DNA from 3 places in the Enterococcus sp. DIV0755b genome. Region 3 is predicted to be linked to each of the others. Evidence: predicted binding sites of a transcription regulator. Region 3 holds the regulator's gene; each other region holds the start of a gene.
What was found. Region 3 encodes LexA, which represses DNA repair genes until DNA is damaged. Its sites were predicted from a motif close to CNAACANNTGTTNG; they were not measured.
Positions count from the first base shown of each region.

Region 1: the regulator LexA is predicted to act here: its motif matches at 4,365-4,378, upstream of recA (recombinase RecA).
Region 2: the regulator LexA is predicted to act here: its motif matches at 4,145-4,158, upstream of parE (DNA topoisomerase IV subunit B).

Region 1 is NZ_JBIOQN010000001.1:703,756-711,373, forward strand. It holds gene yfmH (EF-P 5-aminopentanol modification-associated protein YfmH) at 1-670, shown strand, start outside; gene ymfI (elongation factor P 5-aminopentanone reductase) at 673-1,398, shown strand; gene IGI65_RS03430 (helix-turn-helix domain-containing protein) at 1,419-2,336, shown strand; gene pgsA (CDP-diacylglycerol--glycerol-3-phosphate 3-phosphatidyltransferase) at 2,369-2,947, shown strand; gene IGI65_RS03440 (competence/damage-inducible protein A) at 3,083-4,324, shown strand; gene recA (recombinase RecA) at 4,530-5,567, shown strand; gene IGI65_RS03450 (C39 family peptidase) at 5,715-7,301, opposite strand.
Region 2 is NZ_JBIOQN010000001.1:2,143,521-2,151,138, forward strand. It holds gene parC (DNA topoisomerase IV subunit A) at 1-2,073, opposite strand, end outside; gene parE (DNA topoisomerase IV subunit B) at 2,085-4,142, opposite strand; gene IGI65_RS10240 (CoA-binding protein) at 4,530-4,952, opposite strand; gene plsY (glycerol-3-phosphate 1-O-acyltransferase PlsY) at 5,083-5,718, shown strand; gene IGI65_RS10250 (aldose 1-epimerase family protein) at 5,769-6,644, opposite strand; gene codY (GTP-sensing pleiotropic transcriptional regulator CodY) at 6,691-7,482, opposite strand; gene hslU (ATP-dependent protease ATPase subunit HslU) at 7,506-7,618, opposite strand, start outside.
Region 3 is NZ_JBIOQN010000001.1:1,898,147-1,905,764, forward strand. It holds gene IGI65_RS09155 (glucosaminidase domain-containing protein) at 1-683, opposite strand, end outside; gene tkt (transketolase) at 933-2,927, opposite strand; gene IGI65_RS09165 (DUF896 family protein) at 3,016-3,258, opposite strand; gene lexA (transcriptional repressor LexA) at 3,430-4,050, shown strand; gene IGI65_RS09175 (hypothetical protein) at 4,170-4,382, shown strand; gene IGI65_RS09180 (hydrolase) at 4,686-5,306, shown strand; gene IGI65_RS09185 (hypothetical protein) at 5,325-5,693, shown strand; gene IGI65_RS09190 (alpha/beta hydrolase) at 5,705-6,487, shown strand; gene IGI65_RS09195 (hypothetical protein) at 6,780-6,908, opposite strand; gene IGI65_RS09200 (metallophosphoesterase) at 7,211-7,618, shown strand, end outside.

The sequences.
Region 1 (7,618 bases), 1.2 Mb from region 3:
TGAAAGCATCATGGCCTTAATTAAAGCCAATCAAGCTGCCAAAGATTTTCCAATTCCCCAACCAATCAAACGGGAATTTCCGGCTGAAACACTGACAGACATTAAAAAGTCTGATCGCTTAGAAATGCCGGTGACACGGGCAAAAGGAATTTTGGGCTTAAAGATGTTGACGGCAGATTTACCACAGGATAATCGTGAGCTGTTGCGTTTTAAAACCGCTGCTAGTTTATTGTGGCAACTCCTTTTAGGCACCACCTCTAAAAATTATTTGAATTTATATGATGCCGGTGTGATTGATGATACTTTTGGTTATGAATTTAATTTAGATCGGACTTTTTGTTTTGCTGATTTTGGTGGCGATAGTGATAATCCAAAAGAGCTGACAAAAGCTGTAACCGCCATTTTATTAAACTACGGTAAAGATCCAGAAATTAATGAAGCTAATTTAAACTTATTGAAAAAACGTATGCTAGGCAAATTCTTCCAGTCTTTGAATTCTTTAGAGTATATCGCCAATCAATTCAATCAAAATTTGTTTGGTGACTTAACGCTTTTTGATTTGCCAGAGATTATTCAATCGATCACTTTAGAAGATATTTATACTTGTGGTCAGCGTTTAATAAAAGAAGAGGCGCTGAGTGAATTTTTCATGTATCCTAAGGAGGATTAAGCATGAAAAGCGCGCTTATTATGGGAGCTAGTGGTGATATTGGCGAAGCTATTTGCCGTGCCTTAGCTAAAGATGGTTGGTCATTATATTGTCACTATTATCGCCATGAAGAAAAAGTATTAAAATTTGTTAGCGACTTAAAGGAAACCTATCCCCAGCAAGATTTTTTTATGGTATGCTTAGATATGCTAGAAACCCCCGCTATTCCGTCATTTTTGGCGAATTTATTTCAAGTGGATGGCATTGTTTTTGCCGCCGGTTTTACCAAATATGGTTTGCTTTGTGAACATACGCAACAAGATATGCGTCAGTTATGGCAAATTCACTTGGAAACGCCACTGCTTATTTTGCAGGGCTTAGAAGAAAAATTGCGGCGTTCTAGCCGACCAAGAATTGTTTTTGTCGGTTCGGTTTATGGTTTAGCCGGCAGTAGCTTAGAGACTGTTTACAGTGCGGTTAAAGGGGCACAACAAAGTTTTGTTAACGCCTATGCAAAAGAGGTCGCCGCTAACGGCTGTACCGTCAATTGCGTTGCCCCAGGAGCAGTAGCGACGAAAATGAACGCAGCTTGGTCACCTGCTGAATTAAAACAATTAACAGAAGAAATCCCGCTAGGAAGACTAGCATACGCCAAGGAAATCGCGGCAGTCGTAGCTTTTTTGTTTCAATCAGACGCTCAGTATATTACTGGTGCGACGATTCCTGTAACAGGAGGCTGGCTGCAATAAAGACTGGAGAGAATGTGTAAGTGGCAAATGAAGCAACAACTATCGGCGCAAGATTACGGCAAGCCCGTTTAAATAAAAATATTTCATTAGATGAATTGCAACAAATAACTAAAATACAAAAACGCTATTTAGAAGCAATTGAAAGTGGTGACTTTGAGGCGCTACCGGGTTCTTTTTATGTGCGCGCTTTTGTCCGGCAATATGCCCAAGCAGTAGGAGAAGATGGGGAAAAATTAGTGGCTGTTTTAGCGGGGAAAGAATCTTTAACACCGCCACCGCCTAAAAGACCGCAACCAGAAACTGTCCAAGGCTCAAGGAAATCACTACATGTCGAAGAAGAAACGGGTAGTCCCATTATGCGATTGCTACCGGTTATTTTCTTTGGTTTAGTAGCTCTTGTGATTGTAGTAATCGTATTTTATATGACGTGGCAAGATCGTAACAACCAAGATGCGCTAATTGCAGCGAATTCTTCGGTCACGGTTGAACAACTGGCAACGCAAAGTTCGACTAAAGCTTCTGAATCGACCTCTGAGTCTAAAAAACAGACAGAAAGTACGACTGAAGAATCAACCACTGAGTCAACAAAAGAAAAAGAAATGGCCGTTAAATTAGATAGCAATACGCAAAGTGATGCTGTTTTTAGTTTGACCGATGCAAAAGCGCCCATTAAATTAGACTTTATTGGCAGTGCCAATGGTCCTTGTTGGATTGGGGTGTTAGTGAATAACGGCTATGTTTATCAATATACCTTACAAGCAGGTGAAACGCAGTCAACAACTTTACCTGAAGGTGCTACAAATGCTACGATTGTTTTAGGAGCAAGTGGCAATTTGACAATTAAAGCCAATAGCAAAGATTTAAACTATACGGATCCTAATATTCCTTCCTTACGAAAAAATGTGACATTAAACATTGCATATCAAAAAGCAGATTAGGCAGTTTTAAAGTAGAAAAGGAGATTATTCAATTGAATTTACCCAATAAGTTGACGGTGATTAGAATCTGTATGATTCCACTATTTATCTTGATTTTAGTTTTACCGCTAGATTTTGGTACGCTAACTGTAGGGACTACTGTGTTACCTGTAACCCACTTAGTCGCTGCAATCATTTTTGCTGGTGCAAGTTTCACAGACTGGTTAGACGGACACATTGCCCGTGCCCAAGGTTTAGTGACAAATTTCGGCAAATTTGCTGATCCTTTAGCAGATAAAATGTTGGTGATGACCGCATTTATTTTACTAGTAGATTTAAACAAAGCTCCCGGCTGGGTTGTAGCCATTATCGTCTGTCGGGAATTAGCGGTAACGGGACTGCGTTTATTATTAGTTGAAGGTGGCGAAGTAATGGCTGCCGCTTGGCCAGGGAAGGTTAAAACAGCGACGCAAATGCTCGCGATTATTTTCCTATTTTTAAATAATATTCCGTTTAATTTAATCGGAGTTCCAGTCGATCAGATTTTACTTTATGCTTGCTTAATCTTTACGATTTATTCAGGTGTGGATTATTTTGCTAAAAATACGGCTGTCTTTAAAGGTTCTATGTAAATAATCTAAAATAATGTGCGGGGAAAGTTTATTGAATTGCTCCCCTATTAAAATGAGGTGCTGTGAAATGAATTTAATTTTGCAGCACCTCGTTGTTTTTTTACGTAACTGCGTATATGAAAGTGAGTAATTAAAATGAAAGCTGAAATTATTGCTGTCGGAACAGAAATTTTACTCGGTCAAGTTGTCAATACAAATGCCACTTTTCTTTCTGAAGAATTAGCAGATTTAGGCATTGAAGTCTATTATCATAGCGTGGTGGGAGATAATCCTGCACGGTTAGAAAGCTTATTAAAAATCGCAGATCGCCGCAGTGATCTTGTTGTTTTATGCGGTGGTTTGGGACCTACAACAGATGATTTAACAAAAGACGTCGTCGCCTATCACGTAGGTCAACGCTTAGTTGAAGATTCAAATGGACGTAAAGAATTAGAGGCTTTTTTCACCCGTGCCAAAAGAGAAATGACAGAAAATAATTTAAGGCAAGTATTGGTTTTTGAAGACGGAATCGCTTTACCAAATGAAACCGGGCTTGCAGTTGGTATTTTTTATCAAAGTCCAACTACTGCTTTTTTACTTTTACCTGGTCCACCATCTGAATTGCGCCCGATGTTTTTGCATCATGGCAAAGCACTACTACAAGAAAAATTTCCACAACAAGAGCAATTAATTTCTCGGGTCTTGCGCTTTTACGGCATTGGCGAATCAAAACTCGTCACGCAATTAGCTACGCTCATCCAAAAGCAAACGAACCCCACCATCGCCCCTTATGCCAAGCCCAACGAAGTGACGTTGCGCTTAACGGTTAAAACAGATGATGAAAAGAGTGGACAAAAATTATTAGATGAAACAGAAGCTAAAATTAAAGAGGAGGTGGGAGAATATTTTTACGGCTACGGCGAGGAAAATTCTCTGGAAGCAGTTGTCGTGAAATTGTTGCAAGAAAAAGGTTGCAGTGTCACCGCAGCTGAAAGTTTAACTGCCGGTCTCTTTCAAGGGACGTTGGCAAATGTCAGTGGTGCCTCCGAAATTTTTAGTGGTGGTTTTGTAACGTATGCCAAAGAACAAAAAGAAAAATTATTGCAAATTGATCCTGCTTTACTCGCAGAAAATGGTGTGGTTAGTGAAGCCTGTGCCAAAGCCATGGCGCAAAATGCCAGAGCGATTGTAGGAGCAGACTACGCTTTAAGTTTTACTGGTGTCGCCGGTCCTAATGAATTAGAAGGGCAACCAGCCGGGACGGTTTGGATTGGTTTAGCTAGTGAAAAAGGCGTTGTTGCCCATTTGTATCACTTCACGCGAGATCGAAGTTATGTACGTCACAGTGCTGTAATGGCAGGATTAGATTTATTGCGTCGCGCTGTTTTAGCCCAATAAAAAGACAAATACGAACAAAAGATTAATATCCTTTAATATGCGAAAATACGTTCGCTTTTTCTTGCTTTTTTTAGATAGAAAGGCTATTATTAAACAGTAGTTAAGAGATAATTCTCTTAGTAGTTGCTGTGTTTTTATTTTTTAGATTGTGTCGCTTCACCAGCTGAAGCTTTTTTCTAGATGAAAGATAATGGAGGGAATTTATTTGGCAGATGATCGCAAAGCAGCCTTAGATGCTGCATTAAAAAAGATTGAAAAAAACTACGGTAAAGGTGCCGTAATGAAATTAGGAGAAAAGGCAGATCAACAAGTTTCTACGATTCCAAGTGGCTCACTTGCATTAGATGTTGCTTTAGGTGTGGGTGGCTATCCACGGGGACGGATTGTTGAAATCTACGGCCCTGAAAGTTCTGGTAAAACAACCGTTGCTTTACACGCCATTGCAGAAGTGCAAAAAAATGGCGGGACAGCAGCTTTTATTGATGCTGAACATGCTTTAGATCCATTATATGCGCAAAAATTAGGCGTTAATATTGATGAATTATTACTATCACAACCAGATACCGGTGAACAAGGATTAGAAATCGCGGATGCTTTGGTTTCCAGTGGTGCAATTGATATTGTCGTCGTCGATTCCGTTGCCGCTTTAGTACCACGGGCAGAAATTGATGGTGAGATGGGGGACGCCCACGTCGGGTTACAAGCACGTTTGATGTCACAAGCGTTGCGTAAACTTTCTGGCTCAATTAATAAAACCAAAACAATCGCAGTCTTTATTAACCAAATTCGTGAAAAAGTCGGTATCATGTTTGGTAATCCTGAAACAACTCCTGGTGGACGCGCGTTGAAATTCTACGCAACGATCCGTCTTGAAGTTCGTCGGGCTGAACAATTAAAATCAGGTACCGATATTATTGGGAATAGAACGAAAATCAAAGTCGTTAAAAATAAAGTTGCGCCACCTTTTAAGGTAGCTGAAGTTGACTTAATGTATGGTCAAGGTATCTCACAAGAAGGCGAGCTTTTGGATATGGCCGTTGAACAAGATATCGTTGATAAAAGCGGTGCTTGGTATTCTTATCAAGGCGATCGTATCGGCCAAGGCCGTGATAACGCCAAAAACTATATGAAAGAACATCCTGAAATGAAAGCAGAAATCTCCACTCGTGTGCGGGAAGCTTACGGGATTGGCGATGGTAGTGAAGTTCCAGAAAAAGCTCAAGAAGAGTTACCTTTAGATTAATTAAAAAAGGTTGTGATAAATTTTTATCGCAACCTTTTTTGTTTTTATTTTTTTTTGCAAAAACGTATTTTTTGTTACTGCATACGTTTATGACATCTTTTTAGTAGAATTTATTGAAAGAAAATGGTTTGGGGAGAAATACCTGTATTAACGAACACTAACAGCGAAATGGGAAACGTTATATGCTGTCTCAAAGTTTTTTGCCGTAATCCAACTTGGTCCGAAGACGGGATCAACGACATGATAAAAACCATTTTTATAACCATCCATAGTAACAACATGGCGATTCCAAATCGCATCACCCCAAAAAAGGTGTTTATGTTCAGCTGGCTCAAAAGCATAAGTAACCCATACGATAACTGGATTTTGGTTTGCTACTTCATTTTTCAACGTTTGAACGGTAGCGCCAGTCAGATTTACTAACTTACCCCCATTTTTATTCCCCCATTTAACTACTGGTGCAGGATTCATACCTTGATACGTACCATTAACGTTATGTCGCCATTCGCCAGAAAAGCCATTATTGGGATTATTGTTAGGCGAAACTGGCATCGATTTGACAAAAGTCATTAAATTTTGTTTTGTCGCAATTCCTTTATAATGTAGTGCTTCTAGCAGTGAGGCACCTTCACATAACATAGTATTACCTTGGTTGATAAAAGGGACACCCAATAAAACTACTTTATCAGGCTTAGGAGCAACTGTAATTACAGTTGCGCTACTATTAATATAGCCTAACCACATTCCCTTTGAATTGTATAAAGAATAATATGTTGCTCCGTTAAAGTGGTGATAATAACCTTTAGCGAGAATTGTTTGCTTAGCGATGCTATTGGCCGAACTTTTGAATTGCCAACTAAAGTTGCGCCAGACTGTCCAATTTTTAGTGATTTTAACGTATTTATTTAAACTGTGGTAATAACCTTGTGGGGCCACTTCTTTCACGCCACTTGAATTGAAATAGCCTAGCCACTTATTGTTATTATCATAAAGTGAGTAATAAGTCGCACCGTTAAAATGTTTGTAGTAGCCACTTACTTTTACAACGCGATTATTAAGTGTAGCGGCTTTATATTTAGATTGACCGTTAAAGTTATTCCATATTGTCCAAGTCGGCTTCGTGACGGTGACATATTTTGTGGTGGCATGCCATAAACCTTGGATGGGAACTTTTTTGGTTGCATCAGCATTCAAATAGCCAACCCATTTATCTTGATTATTATATAAAGAGTAGTAGGTAGCTCCATTTTGGTGAAGATAAACAACTTTTACATGCAATAATGTATTGATATAACTGGCGCTAACCGCGCGTTTATGCCAAGAAAAATTTGACCAAATGGTGTAGTTCTTATTGGTAATTTGAATGTAAAAATTTGCTCCTTTTGCCTTGACGGGACTACTTGCTACTATCTTTTTAACAACGGATTTGGTAGTACTATTTTTTTGCGGTTCATTTTTTACTACTGTTGTTGTTTTAATTAGTGGACTGACTTTTTCTTTACCGGTAGAATTTGCTGTAATTTGTTCTGCAGTAGAAATTGTAGCTAGTGGAGTAGAGCTACTACTTCCAACGGAGCTACTTTCAAAACTACTATTACTATCGGGACTACTAGATTGTGTAAAAGAATCAGTACTGCTGGTGGACTCTATTGTCTTTGCTTGAGTTGACATAGGAACCAGGCTTAAGGCGATTAATAATAACAAACCACTTAAAAACATCTTCTTATTTTTCATTTTCTTAACTCCAACCTTTACCGTGTTTTCAAACGGTTGTTATTATACACCTGCTTTAAACATACGGAAAATAAAAATCATCCACATGTTTATATAGAAGATATATCTTTATTGAGACGACAATTTAATTAGTAGTCATTTTATTTCGAGTTCGTCTTGTTGCTTGAGAGCTACCCGCTGCCTTTTGCTTTTCCTATAAAAAAGATATATCTTTTCTAAAATTTGTTGCATCTTATCTAAAGTTTGTTCCTTACTTCTTATAATTGAAAGCGGTATTATTACTACGTCAGGAAGGTGACAAGCGTTGTCTTCTATGC
Region 2 (7,618 bases), 250 kb from region 3:
TGATTTAACCCCAGATGCTTTAGGACCAACAACAGGAACTTCACTTAACGCATAACGCAAACCAAAACCACGATGGCTGACTAAAAATACATCTAATTCGTCATTTTCATCCACTAAAAAGACATTTGTGATTACATCTTCAATATCTTTAAATTTTATAATCGCAAGCGGTCTGCTCTTATACGTCCGCCAAGGCTCAAATTCTGTCATTTTGGTTTGTTTAATTAAACCATTTTTGGTGATGACAACAAAATTCTTAGCAGGATCTAACTGCTTATAAGGATAGACTGCAATAATCGCTTCATCCACAGCCATATTAAGCATCGTTTGAGAAATGTGTTCTCCGATTTCTTTCCAGCGTAAATCCGGTAGTTCATGAACTGGTCGGTAGATGACATTTCCTTTATTGGTAATCAGTAAAAGATGATCCAATGTGTTCACTTCACCGGTGTATAAAACAAAGTCGCCATCTTTCATTCCTAATTCTTCTGGTTTAGAAGCTGCATAAGAACGTAGACTACTCCGTTTAATATAGCCATCGTGAGTTACGGAAACAACGACATCTTCTTGGGCAACAAGAACTTCTGTTTCAATTTTTAACTCTTTAATTTCCGCTTCAATTTGTGTCAAACGAGGTTGTCCATATTGCTTTTTAACTTCTTTCAACTCTTTTTTAATGACACTTAAAAGCTCTCCTTCATCCGCCAATATTTTTTTCAATTCAGCAATATAATCAGCTAATTCTTTTGCTTCTTGTTGTAATTGCGTGATGTCGGTATTGGTTAGGCGATATAATTGCAAATTCACAATTGCTTCTGCCTGGGCTTCTGTGAATCCATGAGCGATAATTAAATTGTTTTTAGCATCTTTTTTGTCTTTACTACCACGAATAGTGGCGATGACTTCGTCTAAAATCGACAATGCTTTCATTAAACCGTCGACAATATGTTGTCGTTTTTGTGCTTTCTCCAATTCAAAACGGCTGCGTCTTATAACGACATCGCGTCGATGTTTAATATAACTTTTTAGAATTGTCAGTAACCCGACTTGTTTCGGGCGCATTTCATCAATTGCGACCATATTGAAGTTATAGTTAATTTGTAATTCTGTGTTTTTGAATAAATAGTTTAAGATTCCTTCTGCATTGGCATCCTTTTTTAGCTCCACGACAATTCGTAAACCGGTACGATCGGTTTCATCCCGTACTTCTGCGATACCGTCAATTTTTTTGGCTAAACGAATTTCATCAATTTTCTTCACGAGCGTCGCTTTATTAACTTCATAAGGAATTTCAGTCACCACAATTTGTTCTTTATTTCCTTTAATTTTTTCAATCTCCGTTTTTGAACGTAAGATGACTTTTCCTCTACCCGTTTCATAGGCTTTTTTTAGTTCGGCTTTCCCTTGTAAAATACCACCAGTAGGAAAGTCAGGTCCTGGAATAAATTCCATTAATTTATCCAAAGTCGCCTTAGGATGATCAATCAAATAAATAGTGCCATTAATAACTTCAGTTAAATTATGAGTGGGAATTTCTGTTGCATACCCCGCTGAAATACCGGTAGAACCATTGACTAAAAGATTAGGAAACTTCGCTGGTAAAACAGTTGGTTCTTTTTCTGTATCATCAAAGTTCCAGACCATATCAATGGTTTCTTTTTCAATATCTTTTAGTAATTCACTACTTAATTGGGATAATCTTGCTTCGGTATAACGCATTGCAGCTGGTGGGTCACCATCCATACTCCCGTTATTACCATGCATTTCAATCAAAATTGCACGTAATTTCCAATCTTGACTCATCCGAACCATCGCTTCATAAATACTACTATCGCCATGGGGATGATAATTCCCCATGATATTACCGACAGATTTCGCTGATTTACGAAATGCTTTTTCGTAAGTATTGCCATCTTTATTCATACTAAATAAAATACGGCGTTGAACTGGCTTTAAACCATCACGAATGTCTGGTAAAGCTCGCTCTTGAATAATATATTTTGAATAGCGGCCAAAGCGGTCGCCCATGACCTCTTCAAGTGTTAATTCTTGAACATTATGATTGTGTTCCACTTCGCCACCTCCTAGTCGTCAAATAAATTAATTTCTGAAAAATCATCATTTTGGTCATCTGAATTTTTGGCATGTGCCTTTTCTTCATCAAAAATTTCGCTGTTAGGAGCTTCTTCATCTACTTTTTTCTCCAAAATACTCCCGTCTTCTTCCAATGAAAACTGAACATGACTTTCAATCCACTTTCTTCGAGGTTCAACTTTATCTCCCATTAAAGTGGTAACGCGTCGCTCAGCTTTTGCGGCGTCGTCAATTCGCACGCGAATTAATGTCCGCGTTTCAGGATCCATCGTGGTCTCCCATAACTGTTCGGCATTCATTTCACCCAAACCTTTGTAGCGTTGCAACATATAACCTTTGCCTACTTTTTGAATGACTTGTTGCAATTCTTCATCAGTCCAAGCGTATTCAGTGACTGCTTTTTTACCTGCGCCTTTTGAAACTTTGTAAAGGGGTGGTAACGCAATATAGACTTTTCCCGCTTCAATTAATGGCTTCATGTAGCGATAAAAGAAAGTAAGTAACAGCACCTGAATGTGGGCGCCATCGGTATCGGCATCGGTCATAATAATAACTTTGTCATAATTACAGTCTGCAATTGTAAATTCCGGTCCCACGCCCGCTCCAATAGTATAAATCATCGTATTGATTTCTTCATTTTTTAAAATATCTTGTAGTTTCGCTTTTTCAGTGTTAATCACTTTTCCTCGCAATGGCAAAATCGCTTGAAACTTGCGATCACGCCCTTGTTTGGCAGAACCACCGGCAGAATCCCCTTCGACTAAATACAGTTCATTTCGCTTCGGATTGCGAGATTGCGCTGGCGTCAATTTACCAGAAAGTAATGACTCTCCTTTTTTGCGCTTTTTACCGGTACGACTTTCTTCTCGTGCTTTGCGTGCCGCTTCTCTAGCTTCTCTAGCTTTAATGGCTTTTCGTACAAGCATTTGGCTCATTTCACTGTTTTCTTGCAAATAAAAACCAAGCTGCTCACCTAAAACACCGTCAACTGCATTTCGAGCACTAGGAGTACCAAGTTTTTCTTTTGTTTGACCTTCAAATTGTAATAAATTCTCTGGTACTCGGACAGAAAGAACAGCAGCTAACCCTTCTCTAAAATCGCTACCTTCTAAGTTGCGGTCTTTTTCTTTTAGTAAGTTTACTTTACGGGCATACTCGTTAAAAGCTTTCGTTAAAGAAGCTTTCATCCCTGCTTCATGAGTACCGCCATCTTTTGTGCGGACATTATTAACAAAGGACAAAATATTTTCTGAATAGCCATCGTTATACTGCATTGCTACTTCAACTTCAATTCCATCTTTTTCACCATTAAAATAAATAACCGGTGTCAATGAATCTTTTTCTTCGTTTAGATAGCTTACGAATTCTTTAATGCCTTCTTCAAAATGAAAGACATCAACGACAGGTTCTTCACCTCTTAAATCAGTCAACGTAATTTTAACATCTCGCAATAAAAAGGCTGATTCTCTTAACCGTTCTGCTAAAGTTTCATAAGAAAATTTAATGGTTGAAAAAATTGTATCATCAGGTAAAAAAGTAACGGTGGTTCCATTTTTCTTTTTTGTTTTACCCAGTTTTTTTAAAGTTCCTTGAGGCTTACCACCATCTTTGAACTTCTCCTCATACGCAATTCCATCACGAACAATAGTTACTGTTAGCCATTTTGATAATGCGTTAACGACACTAGCTCCCACACCGTGAAGACCACCAGACGTTTTGTAACCGCCCTGACCAAATTTTCCGCCGGCATGTAAAACAGTAAAGATTACTTCGACTGTGGGGATGCCAGACGCATGCATTCCAACAGGCATACCTCGACCGTTATCACTAACAGTAATGCTATTATCTTGATTAATTGTAACAGCAATCTCATTTCCAAAACCTGATAGTGCCTCATCAACAGAATTATCGACTATTTCATAAACTAAATGATGTAAGCCCCGGCTATCAGTTGAACCAATGTACATTCCTGGACGTTTTCGAACTGCCTCAAGTCCTTCTAAGACTTGAATGGAGGCATCATTATACTCAGTTGTTTTTTTTGCCAAAGCAAACGCTCCTTTGATAAAAGTAATGGGCTAAGCCCGCTTATACCTTTTTTCACGCAACTTAAAAGTGCGCTTCCTCTATCTTACTCTAAAAAACCGGTGAAAAAAAGTCTTAAATATCCCCAGATAATTAAAGCCATGCTTTTTTAGGCTACAAACACAAGGGAAACGTACGTTCTCCTCTGTTAAAAATTTTTACTTAATTTTTTTCTTTTTTAGTTATCTAGCTAAATATGACCTTTTTATCGTAATTCTAAGTTTCCCCTTAACAAATTATGCTAGATGGGTGTGATTCTAATTTACACAACAAAAACATAGAAAAAACTAAGTAAGCTCTTTTTACACCACTTTTAAAAGTCGGTTTCAAAAACTTACTTAGTTTTTAAATTAAGCAATCATTTTATTTAACTCGATTTTAATGCAACGATCCATAATGACGTTATTTCTTCCCGCCTCTTCAAGCATCGCTGCAGCTTCTTCACTTTGCAAACCTAATTGGGCCCAAAAAACTTTAGCATCGGTTTTTAAAAAATCAGCTGCAACTGCTGGTAAAAATTCACTACGCCGGAAAATATCAACAATGTCAATTTTCTCTGGCACACTGACTAAATCAGCATATACTTTTTCACCTAAAATTTCGTCACCAGCATACTGAGGATTGACGGGAATAATACGATAGCCCCGATTTTGCAACAAACGTGCAATTTGAAAACTAACGCGATCTTCTTTTGGACTCAAACCCACCACCGCAATATTTTTGGCATCCTTTAAGATTTGAAAAATTTGTTCTTGATTAGGATTTTTAAACATAAAAAACACTCCTTTTAAAATGAAATAGCAATCAATTAGACTATACGCTAATGAAGAAATATTGGCAAAGAGTTGTTCCTGTAATTCTTTCATGCTAAAATGACGCTAGTTTGAAGAATTGAGGTTTTTTATGAAAATAATTATTTTACTAATAATCGCCTATTTACTAGGCTCGATTCCCTCTGGCGTTTGGATTGGAAAACTATTCTATCAAAAAGATATTCGGCAATTTGGCAGTGGTAATACTGGTACTACTAATACTTTTCGGGTTTTAGGTAAAACTGCTGGCACTATTGTTTTACTGATGGATATCTTAAAAGGAACTTTCGCTACACTTTTACCTACGTTATTTCACGTCAATAATATCAATCCATTATGGTTTGGTGTCTGTGCTATTTTAGGTCATACTTTTCCAATTTTTGCTGGCTTTAAAGGTGGAAAAGCAGTTGCAACTAGCGCTGGGATGTTATTAGGTTACAGCCCTATTTTCTTTTTATACTCCGCTACAATTTTTGTTGTCAGCTTGTTTGTGACAAGTATGGTAAGTTTAACAAGTATGATTGCAGCCGTTTTAATTACACTGTCGACTGTCATCTTACCTGAGATTTGGCCACAAGTATTACCAGAACATAATTGGTTGTTAACTTTAATCGCTTGTGGATTAACTATTTTCATTTTTTATCGGCACCGCGATAACATTACCCGAATTAAAAATGGCACTGAAAGCCATATCCCTTTTGGTTTAAATCGTGATAAAAAAGATTGATTCCCAAAAAGACCTTTAAAAGTTTAAAACTTTTAAAGGTCTTTTTATAGTTACTTGACAGTAATAGCGTATTTCGTAGTGAATTTTTCTCGCCCTGCTAATTGCTGAATACCTAGTTTTTCAATTAATTCACCTGTAGCATCTGTAGTGTCGGCAATCCCACACCACGGTTCAATACAGACAAAAGGTGATTCTGTTGGATAAGGCGACCAAATTCCAACATAAGGCATATCTTTATAACTAAGGGTCACACTATGCGGCGATTTTTCACTACAAATAGAGATTGCGTTTAAACCTTTTGTTTCAAAAATTACTGCATCATTTTTGAACATATCATGGGTTAAAGCTAGATTTGTATTCGTTTGTCCCAATGTTCGTTGCTCTAAGTCAATGTAATTACCTTCAAGAGGTAAACTTAAACGCGATTTACGTGGTGAGAAAGCTAAATAGTAATCTTCAAAATTTAAGCCTTTTTCCAGTGGCACATTAAAAGCTGGGTGCCCACCAATTGAAAAGAACATTTCGTCTTCAGCTAAGTTTTCGACTTCATATTTTACTGTTAAACCATCCCCACCCAGTTCATAACGAATAATCAGTTCAAAATCAAAAGGAAAAATAGCTTTTGTTTTTTCAGTTGCTTTCAAAATAAAACTCGCACTATCATCACTTTTTTCTAATAGTGCAAAATCCATATCCCGGGCAAAGCCATGTTTGGACATGTGATATGTTTCCCCTTTGTACTGATAACTATCTTCTTTTAATGCCCCGACAATCGGAAATAATACTGGCGCGTGTTTGCCCCAATACTTTGGATTTGCTTGCCAAATATATTCTAAATTTGTCGTTTTGCTAACTAAACTTTGTAACTCTGCACCATGTAACGCAATTTTGGCACGTAATTGATCATTTTCAATTGTAACCGTCATATACGGCACCTCCTCATTTAGCTATCTGAACTTTTACTTATTTCCCTTAGTGACTGTGTTTATCCAATTCTTCTTTAAAACGTTTATTTAAAACTCGTAGGTATGTCCCCTTCATTCCTAATGAACGGGATTCAATAATACCAGCAGATTCCAATTTACGTAAAGCATTAACGATCACAGAACGGGTGATGCCAATCTCATCGGCAATGTTAGAAGCAGTTAAACGCCCTTCATCTCCTTGTAGAGCGGCAAAAATCGCTTGTACTGCTTTTAATTCACTATAAGAAAGGGTGCTAATCGCCATTTGAACAGCAGTAGCACTTCTGACATCCGCTTCAATATCACGGGATTTTTGATATAAAAATTGCATCCCTACTACCGTCGCACCATACTCTGCTAATACCAAATCATCTTCATCAAAAGCAGTATCCATTCGGGCTAAAATAATTGTTCCCAAACGTTCTCCTGCCCCAAAGATTGGCACCACTGTCGTTAAACCATTCGGATATTTTTCTCGTTGCTCAATTGGAAAGGCAGTCATATCAGAAGAAATAGGAATATTGGCTTCAGTTTTAGTTAAATGATCTACCATATCTGTGTAGATTTGTGGAAATTGTTTTTCTTCAAACATATTTTTAACGCGATCATTATTCACATCATGTTTTTCATTAAACCCTAACAAAACACCTTCACTGCTGATAATATAGGCGTTACTATCTAAAATATCCCCTAAAATTAACGCCATATTGTTATAAGGCAGGTCTAATGTCATATCAAACGTATTCTTTTGTTGGAGTAATTGATTGATACGGCGGGTTTTGTCTAATAAAGTTGTCATCTTTTTCATTTTCCTTCCTGTGATTACAAAATATAGCGACTTAAATCTTGATTTTCAACAATCGCATCCAGTTTCTCTTCAACATACGCAGCTGTAATTGTAATTTCTCCCATTTGCATGTCAGGAGCTTCAAACA
Region 3 (7,618 bases):
TCATAACTAGTTTGCACATAGCTAGAAGCTGGTGTGTCATATTGTGTCAAATTGTAAGCTGAGATTAAATAATTTAGTTTTTGGTTGTAGGTAGGGTCAGTGGCATAGCGTCCTGTTAAATATGCAGTCGCATCTAAATAACTATTCGTATTACTCTTCCAAGCCCCTGCATAATGTGGCATTCCTGTAGCGAAACTTGTACTGCGTAATACATAAGCGTGATCCGCTAAAGATTCCCAGTAAGAACTATATTGGCGAAAGGGTTCATTCATAGTCACCCATTGTCCGTTCAAATATTCTTGCGTTGGAAAAGTAACAGACTGACCATTATATGCCCCTTTAACCCCAAATAAATTATAATATGGCGCTTGAGCTAGAACTGAGGAACCATTACCACTTTCTAAAATTGCTTGGGCAATCATGACTGAAGCGTACAAATCATTTTGTTGAGCAATTTGCGTCGCTGCTGCACCGATTTGATTGATTAAACTAGCCGTGCTATCCACGCTTTGATTTTGGAGTTCTGCCGCTTGAACAGTTTGTGTTGGCATTGCTGCCATAATACCTGGTGTACAAATTAAACCAACCCCAGCCATTGACATAGCCTTCTTACTATCAAAACGGTATTTAAACATTACTTGCTTTTTTTGATGTCGCTCACTACGAGTTAGATACTCTACCATTTTCTTCCTCCTGAAAAAACTTATATAAATTAAGATTATTATAACGATAACTAGATGTATGTATTATAGCTTGAATTTTTTTTCATATCAAATAATTCCTATCTTGTAACATATATTTAATATATGCAACAATCCAAAAAGCTTTTTAAATGATTTTATGCACAATCAGCATTGTGACGAAACAAAAACAAAAGACTCCTTGCAGATTGTTTAAATAAAACATCTGACAAAGAGTCTTTTAACAGTTAATTACAATGAATTATAGACGTTTACAACATTTTCAACAGTGAAACCAAATTCACTAAGCACTGTGTCACCAGGTGCAGACGCGCCAAAGTGATCAATTGCTACTACTTTACCGGCAAAGCCAGTGTAACGTTCCCAGCCAAACGGAGATGCTGCTTCAATGGCAACACGCTTAGTAACAGAACTTGGTAATACACTTTCTTTGTATTCAGGACTTTGCGATTCGAATAAATCAAAACTTGGTAAAGAAACCACAGAAACATCTTTACCAGCTTTTTTAAGTTCAGCTTGAGCCTTAACAGCTAAGTCAACTTCTGAACCAGTCGCAATTAAAATCCCTTCTGGTACTTGGCCTTCTTGAGGGGAAACTACATAACCACCCTTAGCCACATTTTCATCAGCATTTTCTTTTGTCCCTGGTAATACTGGTAAATTTTGACGACTTAAAACTAAGACAGTTGGTTTATCTTTAGTGGTCATTGCAATCTTCCAAGCAGCTCTTGTTTCGTTTCCATCTGCAGGTCGAATAACTTGAACATTTGGTATGCAACGGACACTTGCTAGTTGTTCAATCGGTTCATGCGTTGGTCCATCCTCTCCTACTGCTACAGAATCATGGGTTAAAACATAGATAACTGGCGCATTTTGAATTGCAGACAGCCGTAATGCTGGGCGTAAGTAATCGGTAAAGACAAAGAACGTACCGCCATAAACTCGGGTGCCACCGTGTAATTGAATACCATTCATCGCCGCAGCCATTGCAAATTCTCTAACACCAAACCAAATATTACGTCCTTCATATTGACCAGGTTCAAAATCTTTTTCTGCAGCCACCATGGTGTTGTTTGAAGATGATAAATCAGCTGAGCCTCCCCACAAAGTTGGGACTGCTTTAGATAGCGCTTGAATCATTTCTTTACTAGAAACACGACTTGCTTGAGCAGAACCTTCTTCATAAGTAGGCAATTCACTCTCCCAATTATCTGGCAGCTCGCCTGCAAATGCAGCTTTAAATTGCGCAGCTAATTCTGGATACCTTTGGCTATATTCAGCAAACATCTTGTTCCAAGCTTCTTCTGCTTTTTCGCCTCGGTCATTAATTGCTTCTTTGAAGCGAGCAGCTGCTTTTTCAGGTACTGTAAAGTCAGGATATTCCCAACCATAAGCTTTTTTAGCAGCAGTAATTCCTTCTGCGCCAAGAGGTGCGCCATGAACTTTGTTTGTTCCTTCGTTTGGAGCACCAAAACCAATGATTGTTTTGACTTCAATTAATGTAGGTTGGCTCAAATTTTCTTTTGCTTTTTTTATAGCATCTGAAATTGCTTGTAAATCATTGCCGTCTTCTACTAAGATATGTTGCCAGCCATATGCTTCAAAACGTTGCCCAACATTTTCAGTAAAAGCTTTTGAAGTTGGTCCATCTAATGAAATATCATTTGAATCATATAAAACAACTAGCTTTCCTAGTTTCATATGCCCAGCCATTGAAGCCGCTTCTTGAGAAACACCTTCCATTAAATCACCGTCACCACATAGAGCATAAGTGTAATGATCGACGATATTGAATTGATCACGGTTATAAGTCGCAGCTAGATGTGCTTCACTCATCGCCATTCCTACAGCCATTGCAATCCCTTGACCTAATGGACCAGTTGTCGCTTCGACACCATCAGTGTGATTCACTTCAGGATGTCCAGGTGTTTTACTTCCCCATTGACGAAAATTTTTCAAATCATCAATTGAAACTTTATAACCTGCACAGTGCAATAAACTATAGAGTAATGCTGAACCATGCCCAGCAGATAAAACAAAACGGTCACGATCAGCCCAATTACGGGAAGTGGCCGGATTAATTTTCAAATGCTTTGTCCAAAGTGCATACGCCATTGGTGCAGCCCCCATCGGTAAACCAGGGTGGCCAGAATTTGCTGCTTGGATTGCTTCAATACTTAAAGTACGTAAGGTGTTAACGCTCAATTCATCGATTTTATCAAACAATTGTGCTTCCTCCAGTTTTTAGGTTTTTTTTACCTTTATTATTTACTTTCCTATTGTAAAGGATTTTCGCTTTAAATGCAATTAAATATCAATCACGATTGTGTAAGCCTTTTTCTTTTTGAATTTGCTTCAATTTTTCTGGTGTTACGTCATTTCCTTTTGGATCCACGACTTTCATACCTTCAATGTGGTGCCGCATTCCTGATCGAAAAGCTTTTAAATACTCTTCCCGTAAATTCTTTTGTTCTCTTGTTTCGGCTTCTGACAAACCCATTTCTTTTTTCTTTTTAGCAAGCTCGTTAATACGCGCTAATTTTTCATCTGATAGCATTATAAAATCTCCTTTATGCTTATAATTTGAAATTGAGACTACATTCCTATATTCCCTCTTATCTTAGCTAAAAAAAAGGTTCGTGACAACTACCAACTAAATACGAACATCTGTTTGAATTGTTTTTTGCTTTATGCTAAACTAAATGTATCGAAAGAAAGAAGGTGCAATATGGCTAAACGCACAGAAAATCGTCAAATTGAAATCTTAAAATTTATTCATGACCGCGTCTCAGAAAAAGGATATCCCCCTACAGTTCGAGAAATTGGCGAAGCGGTTTCGTTATCTTCCACATCGACAGTACACGGTCATCTTTCCCGTTTAGAAAAGAAAGGTCTTATTTTACGCGATCCTACTAAACCCCGTGCAATCGAATTAACGGAATTAGGATTGGAAAAAATTGGTGCACAGCCTGAGACTATTCCGATGCTTGGCGTCGTTACAGCCGGTGAACCAATCTTAGCTGTGGAAGAGGCATCTGATTTCTTCCCTATCCCGCCTCATTTATTAAATGATAGCGGTGCTTTATTTATGTTAACAATCCGTGGAGAAAGTATGATCAATGCAGGTATTCTAGATGGTGATCAAGTTATTGTCCGCAAACAATCAGCTGCAAATAATGGTGATATTGTCATTGCGATGACTGATGAAGATGAAGCAACTTGTAAAAGATTTTTTAAAGAAAATAATTACATTCGTTTACAACCCGAAAATGATTATATGGAACCCATTATCTTGCCAAATGTCAAAATCTTAGGCTTAGTGGTTGGTCTTTATCGGGATTTACTTTAAAATTATGAATAAATCTTCGTATTTTTCGGAGATTTATTTTTTTACTTTACAAACCGAACATACTTTCGTATAATCATTATACAAACGTTTGTTCGTATAATTTAATTGAGGTGAAAAGGATGAATACAATTCGCAATATTTCTTTAATCGTTTTAGGTATAATCGTTAGCTTTGTCATTAGTCACTATGGTGTTGCTTTAGCTGCTTTAATTTTTGTCCCGCCTTTTTTAATTTGGTTTGCTTTGTGGGATGAGAAAAAATATCGCCAAAGCATTCGCAAGTTTTCTCCCTACACCCAAAAACCACGTAATACGTACCATCCATATAAATAGATCAAATTTTGTAACTTGTATCTTTTTTAGTCAAAGCATAGTTTTTCCCTTCAAAAATTTTGTTTAAACACCTCCCAAGTGAGGTGTTTTTTTCTTTAAATTTTTGTATCGCTGAATTTGAGGAGATTAAAATATAGGTTACTTAAACAACAGTTCTTTTACATCACATTTATCTAAATGATTTACTTTTAAAAAATGTAAGCGATTCCTTTTAGGAAGTCAGATTACTTTCCTTATTTAAAAAACGGCAGTATATTGATTTTAAGAGCAAAATATTGCGCAAAATTAAGGAGGCATTTTACTATGACAAGTTATGAACCAAGAAATCCCCAAAAAGATGAACTACTTTCCCCCGACAATAGTGTTTTTGTTTTAATTGACTACCAACCAACTCAAGTCAACTCGATTAATTCGATGAACCGCCATGAACTGGTTGAAAGTATTACAAATTTAACTGCTTTAATGCGTGCTTACAATGTTCCCACAATTGTATCAACGGTTAATGTGGCAACTGGACGCAACAAAGATACTATTCCTCAGTTAAAGGAACTGGTAAAAGATTTACCAAGTTACGATCGTACCTCTATCAATGCGTGGGAAGATCAGGAATTTAATGGTGCAGTGAAGTCCACTGGCAAAAAGAAAATTATTATTGCTGCCTTATGGACAGAAGCCTGCCTAACCTTCCCTACTTTGGATGCATTAAAAGAAGGCTATGAGGTTTATCCTGTTGTTGATGCTGTTGGCGGCACGAGTAAAATCGCACACGAAATGGCACTTCATCGTGTTGAACAAGCGGGGGCTAAAATGACCACCTTTGCCCAATTAGCTTGTGAATTCCAGCGGGATTGGAATCGAACGGATACAGTAGCAAAATTTGTAAAGGCAATGCAAGACAAAGGAATTTTCTTGAAATTAGAATAAAAAATAGGAGATGTTTGTATGTTAGACATTCAAGGCTCTTTAAAAAATTTAGCTTGGACAGTAGAGCATCACTTTTTGCATATTAAAAATCAACATGAATTTATGCGGGCTTGGGCGGTCCAATTTGAACTCGCCTATACGGATTTTCGTGTAACTCAAATGGCATTGCAACTTGCTGGTAATCAGATGGATTTGCTAAAAGATTTTACAACTCAGTACGATGCAGTTTATCAATACGAAATGGCATTTGCTAGTAATGGTTTAGCTGGATTCAATGAAAAATTTGGCGATCAATTGCCCCAATACGAACAAGCACAACAAGCCTTACGAAAAACAATTGATCAAATTTTATCACTACAGCCTGATGATCCCAACAATCTGATTTAGGAGTGATCACGATGAAAATTACTCAAGATATCGTTTATGATAGCGGCAATGATTTAAAACTAGATACCTATGCACCAGATACAAAACCAAAAGCAACCCTATTATTAATCCATGGTGGTGGTTGGTTTCGTGGGGATAAGGAAAAAGAAAGTTTTCTAGCTGAAAAATTTGTCAATGAAGGTTTCTTTGTCGTCGCCCCCAATTATCGCCTTGCTCCTGCTGATCTTTATCCTAGTGCTCTGACGGACGTTTTCAATGCATACGCTTGGACGAAAAAAAATACTTTGGCTGCTAATACGCCAATTTTCGCGTTGGGGGCTTCTGCCGGTGGCAATTTAGCTGTTGAACTGGCTTTGCAAAAAGGCATTCCTACTGCATCATGGTCAGGAATTATCGATATGTATGATTGGGTGACACAACATCCTGAAGTAAAAGCAGTAATGAATAAAGAGCAACATTTTGATGCCCATGAAAGTCGCGAAATTGATCAAGATGGCAACAATGATCAATTTTATAAATGGTTTATTTTAAATTATGTACGTAATGATTTAAACCTATTAAAATCAGCTACTCCTCTGACCCGCGTCAGTTCAAAAAGTGGCCCTGTATTTTTAGCGAATTCATTACATGAATTAGTTCCAATTAGCGGTGTCTTAAAGTTACAGCAGTCACTTGCTGATGTTGACGTTCCCAGTGATGTAAAACTAATCGCAGGAACAGTCCACGGTGAAGGTTATTGGGAATTGGCGTTGCCTCAAACATTAGCGTTCTTTTCTTCCTATTTAGCCAATTAAAATTTGAAAAATAACATTCCAGTTTGACCGCCTCGAATGATTTCTTCATTCAAAGGCGGTTTTTTTCTTTTAATTAATAAATCGCGATATCCTTTTAGTTTACATATTATTATGATAGTGAACTTATTTTTATAAATCCACTAAATGAAATTTTCAGTTAATCTTTGGTAAAGTAATAAATCCATAGTCTGATAAGTAATAAAAGCAGCGAAACAAAACATAGATCCAGAGGCCATCTAATTAGCGGCAATAAAAAAGTGTACTTTCTCATTAAGAAAGTACACTTTTTAAGCTATTTATTATAAATTTTGGGTCCTTTGCGCATATTCTTGCGATCGTTTTTGGGGGCTTGCATTTCTTTTACGCGTCCGCCACCTTGTTTTTTCTTAATTAACTCTAGCATTTTTTCTTTTGTATTCATTTTTTCTCCTTGATTAGCTCAACCTGCTACTAAATTACCTACTATAGTTTTACTACTTGCTGTCTATCCACTCAGCGCCTACTGATTATACAAGAAGCTTCTCTTGAAAGCAAATTGGAGGGTATTTTCAAAAGTAATCACTAAAATAAATCTTATCTTTATTCCTCCCTTGTATAAGCCCCGACATTACTGTAAAGTCTTTAAAAAGACTTCCTATCGTTTTAAATCAATCAGTAATTCGCAAGGAAAATTTCAACGTGTATTTCTTCTTTGTGCTATCATAAACTGCGGGAGTGAGAATAATGAAAAAAATATTACTGTTTTTGCTATTATGCACTAATTTCTTTTTAGCCGGCTGCCAAGAAAATGAAAAATTCACAAAAAGTTTCTCGACTAATGATATCTTTTGGATAGCTACAGACATTCACTTTATTACCCCGTCGCTACACGATGACGGAAAAGAATTTCAGTTTATCAAAAAAACAGCGGCCGGAAAAGATTTGGATTATCAAGTAGCATCATTAAGCGCATTTGTCGCAAAAGCAAAAAAAGAACGGCCTGCAGCCATTATATTAACAGGTGACTTAACCTTAAACGGTGAAAGGCAAAGTGCCAAAGAAATGGCACAAATTTTTTCTCCATTAAAAGCTATTGATATTCCCGTTTTGGCCATCCCGGGTAATCATGATATTTATGACGGTTGGGCTAGA